2 regions of the Oceanobacillus iheyensis HTE831 genome follow, and region 2 is predicted to be linked to the other one. Evidence: predicted binding sites of a transcription regulator. Region 2 holds the regulator's gene; the other holds the start of a gene.
The links. The regulator CtsR, encoded in region 2, represses protease genes until heat stress. The targets are predictions, from matches to a motif close to ATGGTCAATAAAGGTCAAACA.

Region 1: the regulator CtsR is predicted to act here: its motif matches at 4,229-4,249, upstream of clpP (ATP-dependent Clp endopeptidase proteolytic subunit ClpP).

Annotation. Positions count from the first base shown of each region.
Region 1 covers NC_004193.1:2,509,744-2,517,579, reverse strand. The annotation lists gene OB_RS12635 (phytoene/squalene synthase family protein) at 1-398, shown strand, start outside; gene OB_RS12630 (phytoene desaturase family protein) at 415-1,899, shown strand; gene OB_RS12625 (glycosyltransferase) at 1,916-3,043, shown strand; gene OB_RS12620 (hypothetical protein) at 3,055-3,558, shown strand; gene clpP (ATP-dependent Clp endopeptidase proteolytic subunit ClpP) at 3,577-4,158, opposite strand; tRNA gene OB_RS12610 (tRNA-Arg) at 4,399-4,474, shown strand; gene OB_RS12600 (shikimate kinase) at 4,839-5,390, opposite strand; gene OB_RS12595 (reverse transcriptase-like protein) at 5,455-5,847, opposite strand; gene OB_RS12590 (ABC transporter ATP-binding protein) at 6,029-7,054, shown strand; gene OB_RS12585 (ABC transporter ATP-binding protein) at 7,020-7,836, shown strand, end outside.
Region 2 covers NC_004193.1:106,730-114,565, reverse strand. The annotation lists gene radA (DNA repair protein RadA) at 1-251, opposite strand, end outside; gene clpC (ATP-dependent protease ATP-binding subunit ClpC) at 445-2,874, opposite strand; gene OB_RS00620 (protein arginine kinase) at 3,019-4,083, opposite strand; gene OB_RS00615 (UvrB/UvrC motif-containing protein) at 4,080-4,637, opposite strand; gene OB_RS00610 (CtsR family transcriptional regulator) at 4,660-5,127, opposite strand; gene OB_RS00605 (MgtC/SapB family protein) at 5,324-6,022, opposite strand; rRNA gene rrf (5S ribosomal RNA) at 6,143-6,258, opposite strand; rRNA gene OB_RS00595 (23S ribosomal RNA) at 6,391-7,836, opposite strand, start outside.

The DNA of each region.
Region 1 (7,836 bases), 1.2 Mb from region 2:
AAAAAGAAGCAAACGATTTAGGAATAGCAATGCAATTGACCAATATATTGAGAGATGTAGGTGAAGATTTTAAAGAGAATAATAGAATATATTTGCCATTACAGGAAATGTCACTAGTTTGTTACACCCATGTAGACATTTCGGATGGGAAGCGAAATAAAGAATTTATTATGTTATGGGAAAAGCTAGCGAATAGGGCAGAGACTCTTTATGAAAACTTCTTAAACCAATTAGATTACTTCGATAAAGATAGTCAAGTTCCTATTAGGTTATCAGCACAAGTATATCGTGGAATATTAGATGCAATTAGAGGTAATGATTATAACTGCTTTGAATATCGAAATTATGTACCACTACCAACAATGAAACAATGGTTGAATCAAGCTACTAGTATCTAGATTAGGAGTGAATAACGTGAAAAAGGTAATTATTATTGGTGGTGGACTCGGAGGGCTGTCGGCAGCGATTTCAATGGCGCAGTTAGGATACAGTGTAGAACTTTTTGAAAAAAACCATCATCTTGGAGGGAAATTAAATCGTTTAGAACAAGACGGATTTGGTTTTGATTTAGGACCTTCTATATTAACAATGCCACATATTTTTGAAAGATTGTTTGCAAACAGTGGAAAGAGAATGGAAGACTATATATCTATCTATCAATTATCACATGAATGGCGTTCCTTTTTTACAGATGGAACAACGATTGATTTGTATAATAATCCAGACAAGATGCTAAAACAGAACCCATCGCTAACAGAACGAGATATTAAAGAATATAAATCCTTTCTTCAATATGCAAAACAAATTGATGACATTACTACAAAAGGATACTTTGATAAGGGATTAGATACTACTTGGGAAATTATACAGGAACATGGCATGATCCAATCTTTGAAGAAATTTGATCTCACTTCGACAATGTATGAAGGCATAGAAAAAAGAATAACAAATCCAAAATTGCGTTCGATGCTGGCATACTTTATAAAATATGTTGGATCGTCCCCTTACGATGCACCAGCTGTTTTAAATATGCTTATCTATATGCAACATGCTTATGGAGCTTGGTACGTTCCAGGAGGAATGCATAAAATTGCAGAAGGATTAGTAAAGCTTGCAAATGAATTAGATGTTCAAATTCATACGAATTCGGAAGTAACCAAGTTAAAAAAGGATTCTACTGGAAATGTGATCGCCGCAACATTAGCAGATGATTCTGAAATTAAAGGAGATATATTTATTTCTAATATGGAGGTAATTCCAACATATGAGAAATTATTAATGGAGAAATCCTCTTACATTAAAAAATTAACAAAAAAATATGAACCTTCTAGTTCTGGATTAGTATTACATTTAGGGGTTAAGAATTCCTACCCTCAATTGTCGCATCATAACTTTTTCTTTTCACATAATTTAAAAGAGCAGATGAATCAAGTATTTCACAAGCATCAATTACCGGATGACCCTACTATTTATTTAGTGAATACAAATAAGACAGATCCAAATCAAGTGCCGGGACCGGGGTATGAAAATATTAAAATCCTACCTCATATACCGTATATTCAGGATAAACCATTCTCAGACGATGATTATAAACAGTTTAGAGAACAAGTTCTAATAAAACTAGAAAATATGGGGATGCATGGATTAAGAGAAAGTATCGTAACGGAGGATATGTGGACGCCAAATGATATTCAAAGTACGTATTATTCCTATAAGGGTTCTATTTATGGTACTTTGTCGAATAAAAAAATCAATCGAGGCTTCAAACATCCAAAGCAAAGTAGTAAATACGATAATTTGTTTTTTGTTGGTGGTAGTGTAAATCCAGGTGGTGGTATGCCTATGGTAGTATTAAGCGGGCAGCAGGTGAGTGAAAAAATTCATCAGATATTTAGTTAATGTTAAGGGGGAAAAGATGGTAAATATGTCAATTATTCTAAATGTATCCGTTGCTCTAATCATAATTAGTATTGTTAGTGGTTGGTGTATGTTTTTTAGAAATAAAAAATTGTATTTAAATAGAGAAGTCGATCACCTGAAAATGTTATCGGTGATTATACCTGCTAGAAATGAAGGGAGACAAATCGGTCGATTACTAGATTCTATAAACATACAGACATATAAAAAATTAGAAGTTCTAGTTGTTGATGATGGATCAACAGACAATACAGCAGAAATTGTAAGAAGTTTTGGTTATAGAGTAATAAAAAATGAACTAAATAAAGGGTGGGTAGGTAAATCTTCTGCTTGTTGGAAAGGTGCAAATCAAGCGAATGGCGAATATTTATTGTTTTTAGATGCAGACACAGAATTATATAAGCCTGATTCATTGGAAACAATCGTTAATCATTTTGAAGAAAAAGGCAGCAGCGGAATCCTCTCCATTGAACCTTATCATATTGTGAAGAAGTGGTATGAAAGCTTTTCTGTAGTTTTTAATATCATTGTAGTCACAGGTATGAACGTATTTACTCCTATTAAAAGTAAACTTAAACCTGCTGGAGCTTTTGGGCCAACTATTATTTGCTCTAAGGAGGATTATTTTAATTCTGGAGGACATTTTAAGTATTGTGACTCAGTAATGGATAATTTTGGACTTGCAAAAGCAATAGAGGAGAAAGGGTTACCCATACATTGTTACCTAGGAAAGCAAACCATTCATTTTCGAATGTATCCAAATGGAATAAAACAGTTAGTCGAAGGGTGGACTAAAAGTTTCGCAACTGCTTCCGAATCTACGCATCCTTTAGTAATGACGTTAATTAGTATGTGGATATCAGGGGCATTTGTTGCATCACTATTATTAATTATTTCTCCTATGCTTAGTAATAGTAATTGGATAATCATAAGTTTTATATTATATAGTATTTATGCAGTTCAATGTTATGTTTTGGCAAGAAGAGTTGGAAATTTTCCGTTTTTCCCTCATTTCCTTTTCTACCCAGTGTTATTTTTATTTTTTACAATAGTATTTATTCGTTCTCTTTATTTGACGAAAGTGAAGAAATCGGTGAAATGGAAGGGAAGAGATATTGATGTATAGGAGCGCTCATAATGCCTATTGTTGAATTAAGTAATTGGCTCATACTAGTTCTTGATATTATGGCATGGACTTTAATTCATTTAGGAGTTTCTTTGTTTACATTATTACTTCCAGAGAAGACTTTTTACAGTAAAGGAAGACTTTATAAATTACGGTCTTGGGAAATGCAAGGAGGTTTCTGGAAACGAAAGCTCCATGTACATCGCTGGAAATATATTATTCCAGATGGTGCATCTTTATTTAAAAAGGGATTTAAAAAAAAGAAGTTGAATGAAGTTTCCATAGAGTATTTAAAAAAATTCGAAATGGAAACACGAAGAGCGGAATTAACCCATTGGTTATGTATACCACCTGCTTTTTTATTTTTTCTGTGGAACCCAATTTGGGCAGGGTGGATAATGGTTTTATATGCTTGCCTTTTTAATTTCCCTATTATTGTTCTTCAACGATACAATCGTGGTAGGTTGCGAAGGATATTAATCTTAAAAGACACAAAAAATGTTGAGCTAGAGTAAGCTCAACATTTTTAATGACTATTTACGTTCTAGAATTTTATCAATTAAGCCGTATTCCACAGACTGATCAGCAGTCATGAAATTATCACGTTCTGTATCACGTTCAATAACTTCAATAGGTTGACCTGTTTTCTCAGCCATGATTTCATTCATACGACGTTTAATATCAATAATACGTTTTGCATGAATTTCAATATCTGTAGCTTGACCTTGCGTACCACCTAAAGGTTGGTGAATCATGATTTCACTATTTGGTAAAGCAAATCGTTTGCCTTTTTCACCAGCTGTAAGTAGGAAAGCACCCATAGATGCTGCCATACCGATACAAATAGTAGATACGTTTGGCTTAATGAAATTCATCGTATCATAAATCGCCATCCCAGCTGTGATCGAACCACCAGGTGAATTAATGTATAAGGAGATATCTTTATCTGGGTCTTCAGCTTCTAAGAAAAGTAGCTGTGCTACAATGGAATTGGACACATTATCATCAATTCCGCTTCCTAATAAGATAATACGATCTTTAAGTAAACGAGAGTAAATATCATATGCGCGCTCTCCACGGTTAGTTTGTTCAATAACTGTAGGTACTAAATTCATCATACATCCTCCTTTAATTTCCAATTGAAATAGTTCTTCCATGGAATGTGTATACATTTATCATAGCTTATTGGTCAATAAAGGTCAAACAAAAAGTTTAACGAATCATTTACCTTTTCCATGATTCCCCATTTCATTAATTATAAACGTATTCCTTTTTTAATAAAAGCATTAAAAAATCCTTGTTTCTCTGTACGAACGCTTGTATAATAGTGGATGTGTCTTCAAAAATTTAAATATGCGCCCGTAGCTCAGTTGGATAGAGCACTGGTTTCCGGTACCAGGTTTGCCGGGGGTTCGAATCCCTCCGGGCGCGTCAGTTAAACATAAAAAAGACAAGGGATAGATTTTTTCCCTTGTCTTTTTTATATAGTTATGCAAAATCAAATGATTATAGGTTTATTGATATAAAGGAAGTATTGTTAAAATTATTGCATCTTATTTCTGCAATAAAAATCATGATAATCCCTATGATTAAGAAAATAAATGGGATTATCGAAAATATAAATGCTTCAGAAATGATAAGGACAGTAATCAAACCGATAAACATAACGAAGGTAAATTGGATTAAAAAAATGAAGTTGACTTTTTCTTTTGATGCTTGCTTTGTTTTAGTCCATATAAATATTGGTACTATGATGGCTATAACTAAAGTAATTAACCAGAATAGGTAAGCTTTCTCATGAAGTAGGTTCATATATATCCCATGCTAATTTTAGTGATTCGGCGATATAATCGGCAACTTCTTCTATCTCATGATAATCTGTATCTACTCTAGAATGATGTTGCTCATATATTGGCTTTCTGTCTTCATATAATTGTTTCATTTCCTTCATAGTCTTGCCTTGAAGTACTGGTCGACTTTCCATTAAAAGTTCGATACGGTCTTTCCAACGATCCCAAGACAAATCGAGATAAAATATAATACTAGAGTTTAAACAAATTTCTTGTATTTCCTTTTGTAAAAATGCTCCTCCACCTAAAGAAACAACTTTTAATCGTTGTTGGCATATTTCAGATATAATATCTTTTTCCGCATTGCGAAATGTTTTTTCTCCATATAATCGAAAAATATCTTTAGTTGGCATCTTGAATCTTTTTTCGATTTCTTCATCAATATCTATAAAATCACGGTATAATTTTTTTGCTACCGTCTTACCAATCGTCGTTTTTCCAACGCCCATAAAACCTATTAAAACTATACTTTGTTCTCTTAATGGAAACTTCCCCATGTTGTTCCTCCTACATACAATCTTTACGTTATTATAATGGAATAAATCTAAGTTTGCACGAATTTTAAGGATGATGCTGAATGGCTTTTTTTGCAAGTTTATCCGCATGATAATTCTTCTTTTCAGGAATCCATTTGATAAAGAAGAATGGAAACTCTGATGAGACTTGATTTATTGTATGCAATAAGGATTGAAACACTATATTTTTAGTATGGCCTTTTTCAATTAAGTCTGCTGCTACCTTAGAATCTGTCCGAAATGACAATATCTCGTTAGGAAAATGTTCCTTACATACTTGTAGTCCATGAATGATTGCATGGAATTCTGCTTCATGATTTGACATAGAAGGAAGCGGTATAGAATATTGATAGCTTTGTTTGCCATCTTTTATATAGATTCCCGCTCCGCCAATGCCTGGATTCCCTAATGTTGCTCCATCTGTATATACCTCAATCATTATGAACACCTCAAACTGTTAACTTTAAAATACTTATACAGTATATAAGATTTTCAAATAAAATGAAAACAGTGTAAAAATATTAGTAACATACTAAATAATATTTATGTTGCAATTTTAGGTAATTTTCAGTATATTATAAGAAACTCTTTTCAATATAGAAAAAAGGGGGGGAGAATCTTTGTCTGAAGTAATTCTTGAATTAAAGAATCTCAGTACTCACTTTACGACAAAGAAGGAGATAGTTCCCGCTGTCGATCGAGTGAGTTTGCAAATAAAAAAAGGAGAGGTAGTTGGGATTGTTGGAGAATCAGGTTCAGGGAAAAGTGTAACATCTCTATCAATTATGAAATTAATACCTAACCCTCCAGGAAAGATTGTAGAAGGCGAGATCATGTTTAAAGGAGAAGATTTAACACAGGCAACAGAGAAAAAAATGAAAAAAATACGTGGTAATGAAATATCAATGATATTCCAAGAGCCAATGACTTCTTTAAATCCACTTTTTACGATTGGTAATCAAATGTGTGAAGCGATTCGTTTACATCATAAGATGAAAAAGAAAGAAGCAATTGATAAATCAATAGATATGCTGAAATTAGTAGGTATAGCAAGAGCTGAATCCATCGTTAATGAATATCCCCATCAACTCTCTGGGGGTATGAGACAAAGAGTTATGATTGCTATGTCGATGGCTTGTAATCCAGAGTTATTAATAGCGGATGAACCTACAACAGCGTTGGATGTAACGATCCAAGCACAAATTTTAGACCTAATGAAGAATTTGAATGATGAGCAAGGTACAGCAATTTTATTAATTACACATGATTTAGGTGTAGTAGCTGATATATGTGATCGAGTAGTCGTAATGTATTCTGGACAAGTTGTTGAACAAGGAACAAAGCGTGAAGTGTTGAAAGACCCGAGACATCCTTATACGAAAGGACTTATACGCTCTCTGCCAAACTTACGAGAAAAAGAACAGCAACTTTATTCTATACCAGGTACAGTTGCTAAACCAAATCTTGAACAAGTTGGATGCAGGTTTGCTCCTAGGTGTGAATTTGCATATGAGCGTTGCTTTAAAGAAAACCCAGATTTGTATGATATAGGTGAAGGCAGAACAAGTAGATGTTTTCTTCAAGATGAAATAGAAGGGGGAGTTCTAGCTAATGGCTCAACACAATCAACCCCTCTTGGAGGTTAGAAGCCTTAAGAAATACTTTCCTGTTAAAGGTGGCGTTTTGGGACGCTCTGTAGGAGAGGTGAAAGCAGTTGATGATGTAAGTTTTGAAGTATACCCTGGGGAGATTTTAGGAATAGTCGGTGAGTCTGGTTGCGGTAAATCTACTACAGGCAAAGCAATTTTACGGTTAATCGAACCGACGGAAGGAGAAGTAATCTTTCAAGGAAAAGATATTACCAAACTGAACGCTGAGCAAATGAGATTGCTTAGGAAAGATATGCAAATTATTTTTCAAGACCCCTATGCATCCTTAAATCCAAGACATACTGTCGAGAAAATCATTAATGAACCGTTAATGATTCATACGGATGCCAAAAAAGCAGAAAGAAGAAAAAGGATAAAAGAATTATTGGAGGTTGTGGGGCTTAGTCCTTATCATGCCTCACGTTATCCCCATCAATTTAGCGGTGGACAGAGGCAACGTATTGGGATTGCGCGGGCACTTGCTAATAATCCGAAACTAATAATATGTGACGAACCTGTATCTGCTTTGGATGTTTCCGTACAATCCCAAGTGTTAAATTTAATGGAAAAACTTCGCGATGAATTCCAGTTAACATACATATTCATAGCGCATGATTTAAGTGTAGTAAAGCATATAAGTGATCGTGTTGGTGTGATGTATCTAGGAAAAATGGTGGAAATTGCACCTAAAGATCAGTTATACGATAATGCGAAACATCCATACACGCAAGCATTGTTATCAGCAGTGCCTGATCCTGATCCAGATGTTCAACGAGAGA
Region 2 (7,836 bases):
CCCAGAACTCTGTTGAACTCTCTCATTTTTGTAGTGATTCTAGGTTCTTTTTTGGATTCAATGGCTGTGATTTTTTCAGGCTTACCTGCAGATGTCGTACTAGTAGCATAGCCTGTCCGACCTTTTACTGAGGCTGGATCTATTTCCTCCACCATGGTATTCCATTGATGACAAGCCGGACATTTCCCCATCCATTTAGCTGATTCATACCCACATTCCTGACATACAAATTTTGTTTTTCTTTTTGCCAAATTTATTACCCCTTCTCTTTATTGTAGCCTATTTTTTTATGTAGTAGGTTACAGAAAGCTATCAATTTACAAATTTATCTTCCATATTTATGCCACAACCAAGCGTTTTGACATCGAAATCCCTTAAATGGAAATAAAAGCTAGAAGAATCAAATCCTCTAGCTTTATCACTATTCCATCATATTACCTTTTTCTATGGTAAAACAATAAATTCACCTTTATTATTTAAACCAATTTTAACCTGTTGCTCTTTTTCAATGGCTCCTCTTAATAGCTCTTCTGACAATAAGTCTTCGATATTTTTTTGAATGGATCGACGTAAAGGTCGAGCACCGTATTCTGGATCGAAGCCTTCATTAGCTATTTTTTCAATCGCCTTATCTGTTAATGATAGGTGAAGGTCTTGTTCTTTTAGTCGTTTTTGTAATTGTTGTACCATCAATGTCACAATATCTTTCATATGCTCTTTTTCTAAAGAATGGAAGACAATTGTTTCATCAATACGATTTAAAAACTCTGGACGGAAAGCTTTCTTCAATTCTTCGATCACTTTTGATTTCATATCTTTATAGTCTTTTTCCTCATTATCTAAAGCGAAACCAACATATTTATTACGTTTTAATTCGCTTGCCCCAACATTGGACGTCATGATGATAACTGTATTACGGAAATCAACCACTCTTCCTTTTGAATCAGTTAAGCGACCATCTTCTAGCACTTGTAAAAGAATATTAAATACTTCTGGATGTGCTTTTTCCACCTCATCTAATAGAACAACAGAGTAAGGCTTACGACGAACTTTTTCAGTTAATTGTCCACCTTCGTCGTATCCAACATATCCTGGTGGTGAACCAACCAAGCGTGAAGTTGCATGTCTCTCCATATACTCAGACATATCAATACGGATCATCGCATCTTCATCTGCAAACATTACTTCTGCTAACGCACGAGCAAGTTCCGTTTTACCTACACCCGTTGGTCCTAAGAAAATAAACGAACCAATTGGACGTTTTGGATCTTTTAAACCTGCACGAGCACGTCGTATTGCTTTAGCAACTGCATTAACCGCTTCCGACTGCCCGATAACGCGGTCATGAAGGATTTTTTCCATATTTAGAAGTCGATCAGTTTCATCTTTTGTTAATTTAGAAACAGGTACTCCCGTCCATGTAGACACAACTGCAGCAATATCTTCCATGGTAACTTCTGAATCTGTTTGCCCTTGTTTTTCTTTCCATTGATTTTTCGTTGTTTCTAATTCTTCGCGGAAACGTTGCTCCGAATCTCGTAAAGATGCAGCTTTTTCAAATTCTTGGCTTTGTACCGCCGCGTCTTTTTCTTTACGAACTTCATCTAGTTTCTGTTCCAACTCTTTTAAGTTTGGTGGAACAGTATAAGAGCGTAACCTTACTTTTGATCCTGCTTCGTCGATTAAGTCAATCGCTTTATCTGGCAAGAATCGATCGGTAATATAACGATCAGATAGTGAAGCTGCTGCTTCGATCGCTTCGTCAGTAATGGTTACACGGTGATGCGCTTCATAACGATCACGTAATCCATTTAGAATTTGAATGGTTTCTTCCAATGTTGGTTCATCTACTTGAATTGGTTGGAAACGTCGTTCTAATGCAGCGTCTTTTTCAATATATTTCCGATATTCATCAAGTGTAGTTGCACCAATACATTGTAATTCTCCACGTGCAAGAGATGGTTTGAGGATGTTTGAAGCATCAATAGCCCCTTCTGCTCCTCCAGCTCCGATAAGCGTGTGTAACTCATCAATGAATAGAATAATATTACCTGCCTGGCGAATTTCTTCCATTACTTTCTTCAAGCGGTCTTCGAATTCACCACGATATTTTGTACCGGCAACAACTGTCCCCATGTCTAATGTCATTACTCGTTTATCACGTAAGGTTTCTGGAACTTCATTGTCTATAATTTGTTGTGCAAGTCCTTCGGCGACAGCCGTTTTACCTACACCAGGTTCCCCTATCAAAACAGGATTGTTCTTTGTACGACGGCTAAGCACTTGAATCACTCGTTCAATTTCTTTAGAGCGACCAATTACTGGGTCAATTTTGCCCTCTTTGGCACTAACTGTTAAATCTCGAGCTAATGAATCCAATGTTGGTGTGCTTGCATTTGACTGTTGTCCTGAACGCCCTTGACGACCAGCTTGTGATTCATTGCTACCTAGTAGTTGGAGAACTTGTTGTCTTGCTTTATTAAGACTTACACCTAGATTATTAAGTACTCTAGCAGCTACTCCTTCTCCTTCTCTAATCAATCCAAGTAGAATATGCTCTGTACCTACATAAGAGTGACCTAGTTTTCGTGCTTCATCTTGAGAAAGTTCAACTACTTTTTTGGCACGAGGTGTATAGTGAATCGATTGTGTAGGTTGTTTTCCTACTCCGATTAATTTCTCTACTTCTTCTTGTATTTTGGATACTTCTAGACCTAGAGATTGTAGAGCTTTTGCTGCAATTCCTTCTCCTTCTCGTACAAGTCCTAGCAAAATGTGTTCTGTACCAATGTTATTATGTCCTAAACGTACTGCTTCTTCCTGTGATAGTGCGAGTACTTTTTGTGCTCTTTCTGTAAAGCGTCCAAACATCATAAGGATTTTCCTCCTATTATTCTGAGATTTAATCGATATCGGTAGGTCGAATATCGGCTATATATTTAAATGTGATTATACGTAGAAACAAAAGCCTTCTAACTTATTCCTTGTATTCATTATCTCTAAACATTTATACATACGTTACTCTTCTAGCTTCAATCTCTCTCGAATCACCGATGCACGTAAAACATCTCGCTCATCTGGCCGTAGAGATCGATTCGCATAATGTTGTAAGAAACCTGGTTGCGTTAGAACCATTAATTCATTCAGAATGTTACCAGAAGTGTTGTCTATCAATCCCAGGTCAATTCCAAGTCGAACATCCGAAATACACTTAGATGCTTCTTTAGAGTCAATAATACGGCTATATGCTAGTGTCCCGTACGATCGGAAAATACGATCCTCTAACTTTTTCCCTGTTCTTTCTAGTATATGATTACGTGCCATTCGTTCATGCTCAATAAGTTGATGAACGACACTTTCTAGATCATCTACAATATCTTGTTCGGATTTACCTAAGGTGATTTGGTTAGAAACTTGAAATATATTTCCGAGCGCTTCGCTTCCCTCTCCATATATACCTCTAACGACTAACCCAAATTGACTTATTGCAGGGATTAGACGATTAATCTGTTTGGTAAGAACCAATGCAGGCAAGTGCATCATTACGGAAGCTCTCATTCCTGTTCCAACATTCGTTGGACAACTTGTTAAATACCCTTTTGTCTCATCAAATGCATAATCCACTTTTTCTTCTAACCAATCATCTAATGCGAATGATTGCTCTAAAGCTGTTTTTAATTGAAGACCTGGATAATATACTTGTATGCGAAGATGGTCTTCCTCATTAACCATTATAGAGACTTGCTCATTTTCCGAAATTAATGTAGCAGCAAAATCGGAATGTTTTATTAAATGTGGACTTATTAAATGTTTTTCTACTAGCACACTTTTTTCAACTGGTGATAAATCTGTCAAAGGAACATACTGCAAATCTTTATACGTTTGAAAAGATTTATTTGCATATTCATCTCGAATAAATTCTTGAATCTCAACTAATTTTTCTTCCTTAGCTAATATAGGATAAGTTTGGTTGGCAAAATTTCTTGCAAGTCTTATCCGACTACTCATTACGATGTCTTTATCAGGACCTTCTTCGCGCATCCAAGGGCTAATTGCTTGATCAATAAATTTATCTAATGTCATTGATCATCACCCTCTTTCGAATCATCTTCCTGAGAAGCTTTTGCTTGCAAAGCCTTAATCTTATCTCTATATTCAGCCGCTTTTTCAAACTCTTCATCATCAATAAACTTTTTTAATTCTTGTTTATACATTTCAATCTGTCGTCTAGTTTTTAAGTTTGTTCCTGTACGTTTAGGAATCTTTCCGTTATGCTTAGTATTTCCCGCATGAACCCTGCGAAATATTGGTTCAACTTTTTGTGCAAATGAAGAATAACAATTAGCACAACCGAATTTTCCTATTTTTTTAAACTCAGAAAAAGTCATGCCACATGAAGAGCATGTCACTTCTTTTAACTGTTTCGTTTGATTGGCACTTGTTGAATTCATATTTAATGTCTCTACATTAAATAATCCAGTGAGTAAGTCATGCAGGGAATACCCTTCTTCAGGAAATGTAACATAACCTTTTTTCTTTGCACACGTCTCACACAGACTTAACTTTCTTTCCTCTCCATTAATTACATGTTTAAAGTGAAGTGTCGCTGGGTTTTCATGACATTCTTGGCATTCCAAAATCCATTCCCCCTTACATGAATTATTTATTCAAATATTTAAGTGTTGTTAACATAGAGATTAAAATTCGAGCACGAATTTCATCTCTAATTGGTAATTGAAACGCAAGTGTCGTTCTATCAATTGCTGAAACCATCAGTTTAGCTTCTCGTTCAGTAACTAAATCCTCTTCCAGTAATCTTTCCAAAATATCAATTGCTGATCGCTGTGGGATAGAGTCACCAATTAATTGTATAATCTCATCAATTAATACAGACTGACTTTGATGCTGAATTCGCATTATCCGAATATATCCACCGCCACCACGTTTACTCTCAACAATATATCCTTTCTCTATTGTAAATCTTGTATTAATTACATAATTAATTTGAGATGGTACACATTGAAATTGATCCGCAATCTCACTTCGTTTAATTTCAATAACATCTTTTCCTTGTGATTGTAAAACTTTCTTTAAATACTGCTCGATTATGTCAGATATATTGCTCATAATTTGCACCTCATATCTTATAAAGATGTAAATTTGTTTTTGACTTTGACTATCTTTGACTATATTTTTATTATACGCTAATTAAATAAACTTGCAAATAGATTACATATCTTATTTTAGACAAATAATACTAAAATCAAAACAAAAACCTTATATCGTAAAAGACCTTTTTTAAAGAATCTCTTACGATATAAGGTTAATTTAGTTTAGATACATTTTGGACAGAGTCCATATTGGATATTTCATCGAATACATTCATCAATTCGTTATTTTTTCTTATATTGGTCCAAACATGTATTTTTCTTTGTCCACCTTCAAGTGTTTGAATCTCAACCCGTTTCACGGTAAAATGATATTTTTCAATTACTTCTACAGCTCTAGATAGATGAAATCCATCAGAAGCAATGATTTCTAAGAAGTTGCTAGACTTATACTTTGGAAAAAGATTTTCTATTTGATTTAGGAAAATTAAACTCACAAGAATAATAAGGGTAGCTACAATAGCGACACTATACATACCTGCACCAATTACCAAACCAATACCTGCTACAGTCCAAATAGATGCTGCTGTAGTAAGGCCTCGTATTGTACCTCCATATACTATAATAGTTCCAGCCCCTAGAAAACCTATTCCACTAATGACATAAGAAGGAATACGTGCTGGGTCAAATTGAACATTATCATGCATTTCCATAAAACTCAAAAATCCAAAAAGTGATAAAATCATCATTAGACAAGATCCAACACCCACTAATATATGTGTTCGAAAACCTGCTGAATGATTATTAATTTCACGTTCAAAACCAATTAACCCAGATAATATTAATGCAATGAATAATCTACCAGCAATAACTAAAAAATCTTCTCCTACTAAATATTCCACTAAGGAAGTCATGCATTTTCCTCCCCTCTTTATTTGTTAACCAACTATATAATTATGCTTTTATTTTATATCGTATGAATATCTAGTTATAACAAAAAGAGTTAAGCAAATAATGCTTAACTCTTTTTCGTTGCCTGGCGGCGTCCTACTCTTGCAGGGGCAAAGCCCCAACTACCATCGGCGCTGAAGAGCTTAACTTCTGTGTTCGGCATGGGAACAGGTGTGGCCTCTTCGCTATCGCTACCAGACTTTCGTATAATATGTAGTCCAAAAAAATAAGGACAAGTTATATTATATGCATTTCTTAGACAAAATGCAACACTTTTTTAGGATTGTACCCTAAAAACTAAATAAGAGTAACGTGACATCAATATAAGAACTTAGATAAGTCCTCGATCAATTAGTATCCGTCAGCTGCACGTGTCGCCACGCTTCCACCTCGGACCTATCAACCTCATCGTCTCTGAGGGATCTTACTCACTCGAAGTGATGGGAAGTTTCATCTTGAGGGGGGCTTCATGCTTAGATGCTTTCAGCACTTATCCTTACCACACGTAGCTACCCAGCCATGCTCCTGGCGGAACAACTGGTACACCAGCGGTGTGTCCATCCCGGTCCTCTCGTACTAAGGACAGCTCCTCTCAAACTTCCAACGCCCACGACGGATAGGGACCGAACTGTCTCACGACGTTCTGAACCCAGCTCGCGTACCGCTTTAATGGGCGAACAGCCCAACCCTTGGGACCGACTACAGCCCCAGGATGCGATGAGCCGACATCGAGGTGCCAAACCTCCCCGTCGATGTGAACTCTTGGGGGAGATAAGCCTGTTATCCCCGGGGTAGCTTTTATCCGTTGAGCGATGGCCCTTCCATGCGGAACCACCGGATCACTAAGCCCGACTTTCGTCCCTGCTCGACTTGTAGGTCTCGCAGTCAAGCTCCCTTCTGCCTTTACACTCTACGAATGATTTCCAACCATTCTGAGGGAACCTTTGGGCGCCTCCGTTACTCTTTGGGAGGCGACCGCCCCAGTCAAACTGCCCGCCTGACACTGTCTCCGAACCGGATCACGGTCCTGGGTTAGAATGTTCATACAGCGAGGGTGGTATCCCACGGGTGCCTCCACGTAAGCTAGCGCTCACGCTTCAAAGGCTCCCACCTATCCTGTACAAGCTGCACAAACATTCAATATCAGGCTACAGTAAAGCTCCACGGGGTCTTTCCGTCCTGTCGCGGGTAATGCGCATCTTCACGCATAGTATAATTTCACCGGGTCTCTCGTTGAGACAGTGCCCAAGTCGTTGCACCTTTCGTGCGGGTCGGAACTTACCCGACAAGGAATTTCGCTACCTTAGGACCGTTATAGTTACGGCCGCCGTTTACTGGGGCTTCGGTTCAAAGCTTCGCTCCGAAGAGCTAACTCGTCCCCTTAACCTTCCAGCACCGGGCAGGTGTCAGCCCCTATACTTCGCCTTTCGGCTTCGCAGAGACCTGTGTTTTTGCTAAACAGTCGCTTGGGCCTATTCACTGCGGCTCCTCCTATGAAGGAGCACCCCTTCTCCCGAAGTTACGGGGTCATTTTGCCGAGTTCCTTAACGAGAGTTCTCCCGCTCACCTTAGGATTCTCTCCTCGCCTACCTGTGTCGGTTTGCGGTACGGGCACCTATGATCTAACTAGAGGCTTTTCTTGGCAGTGTGAAATCCGGAACTTCGGTACTCAATTTCCCTCCCCATCACAGCTTGAAATTGCCAGACGGATTTGCCTATCTGACTTTCTCACTGCTTGGGCGCACACGTCCATCGGTGCGCATTCCTTATCCTACTG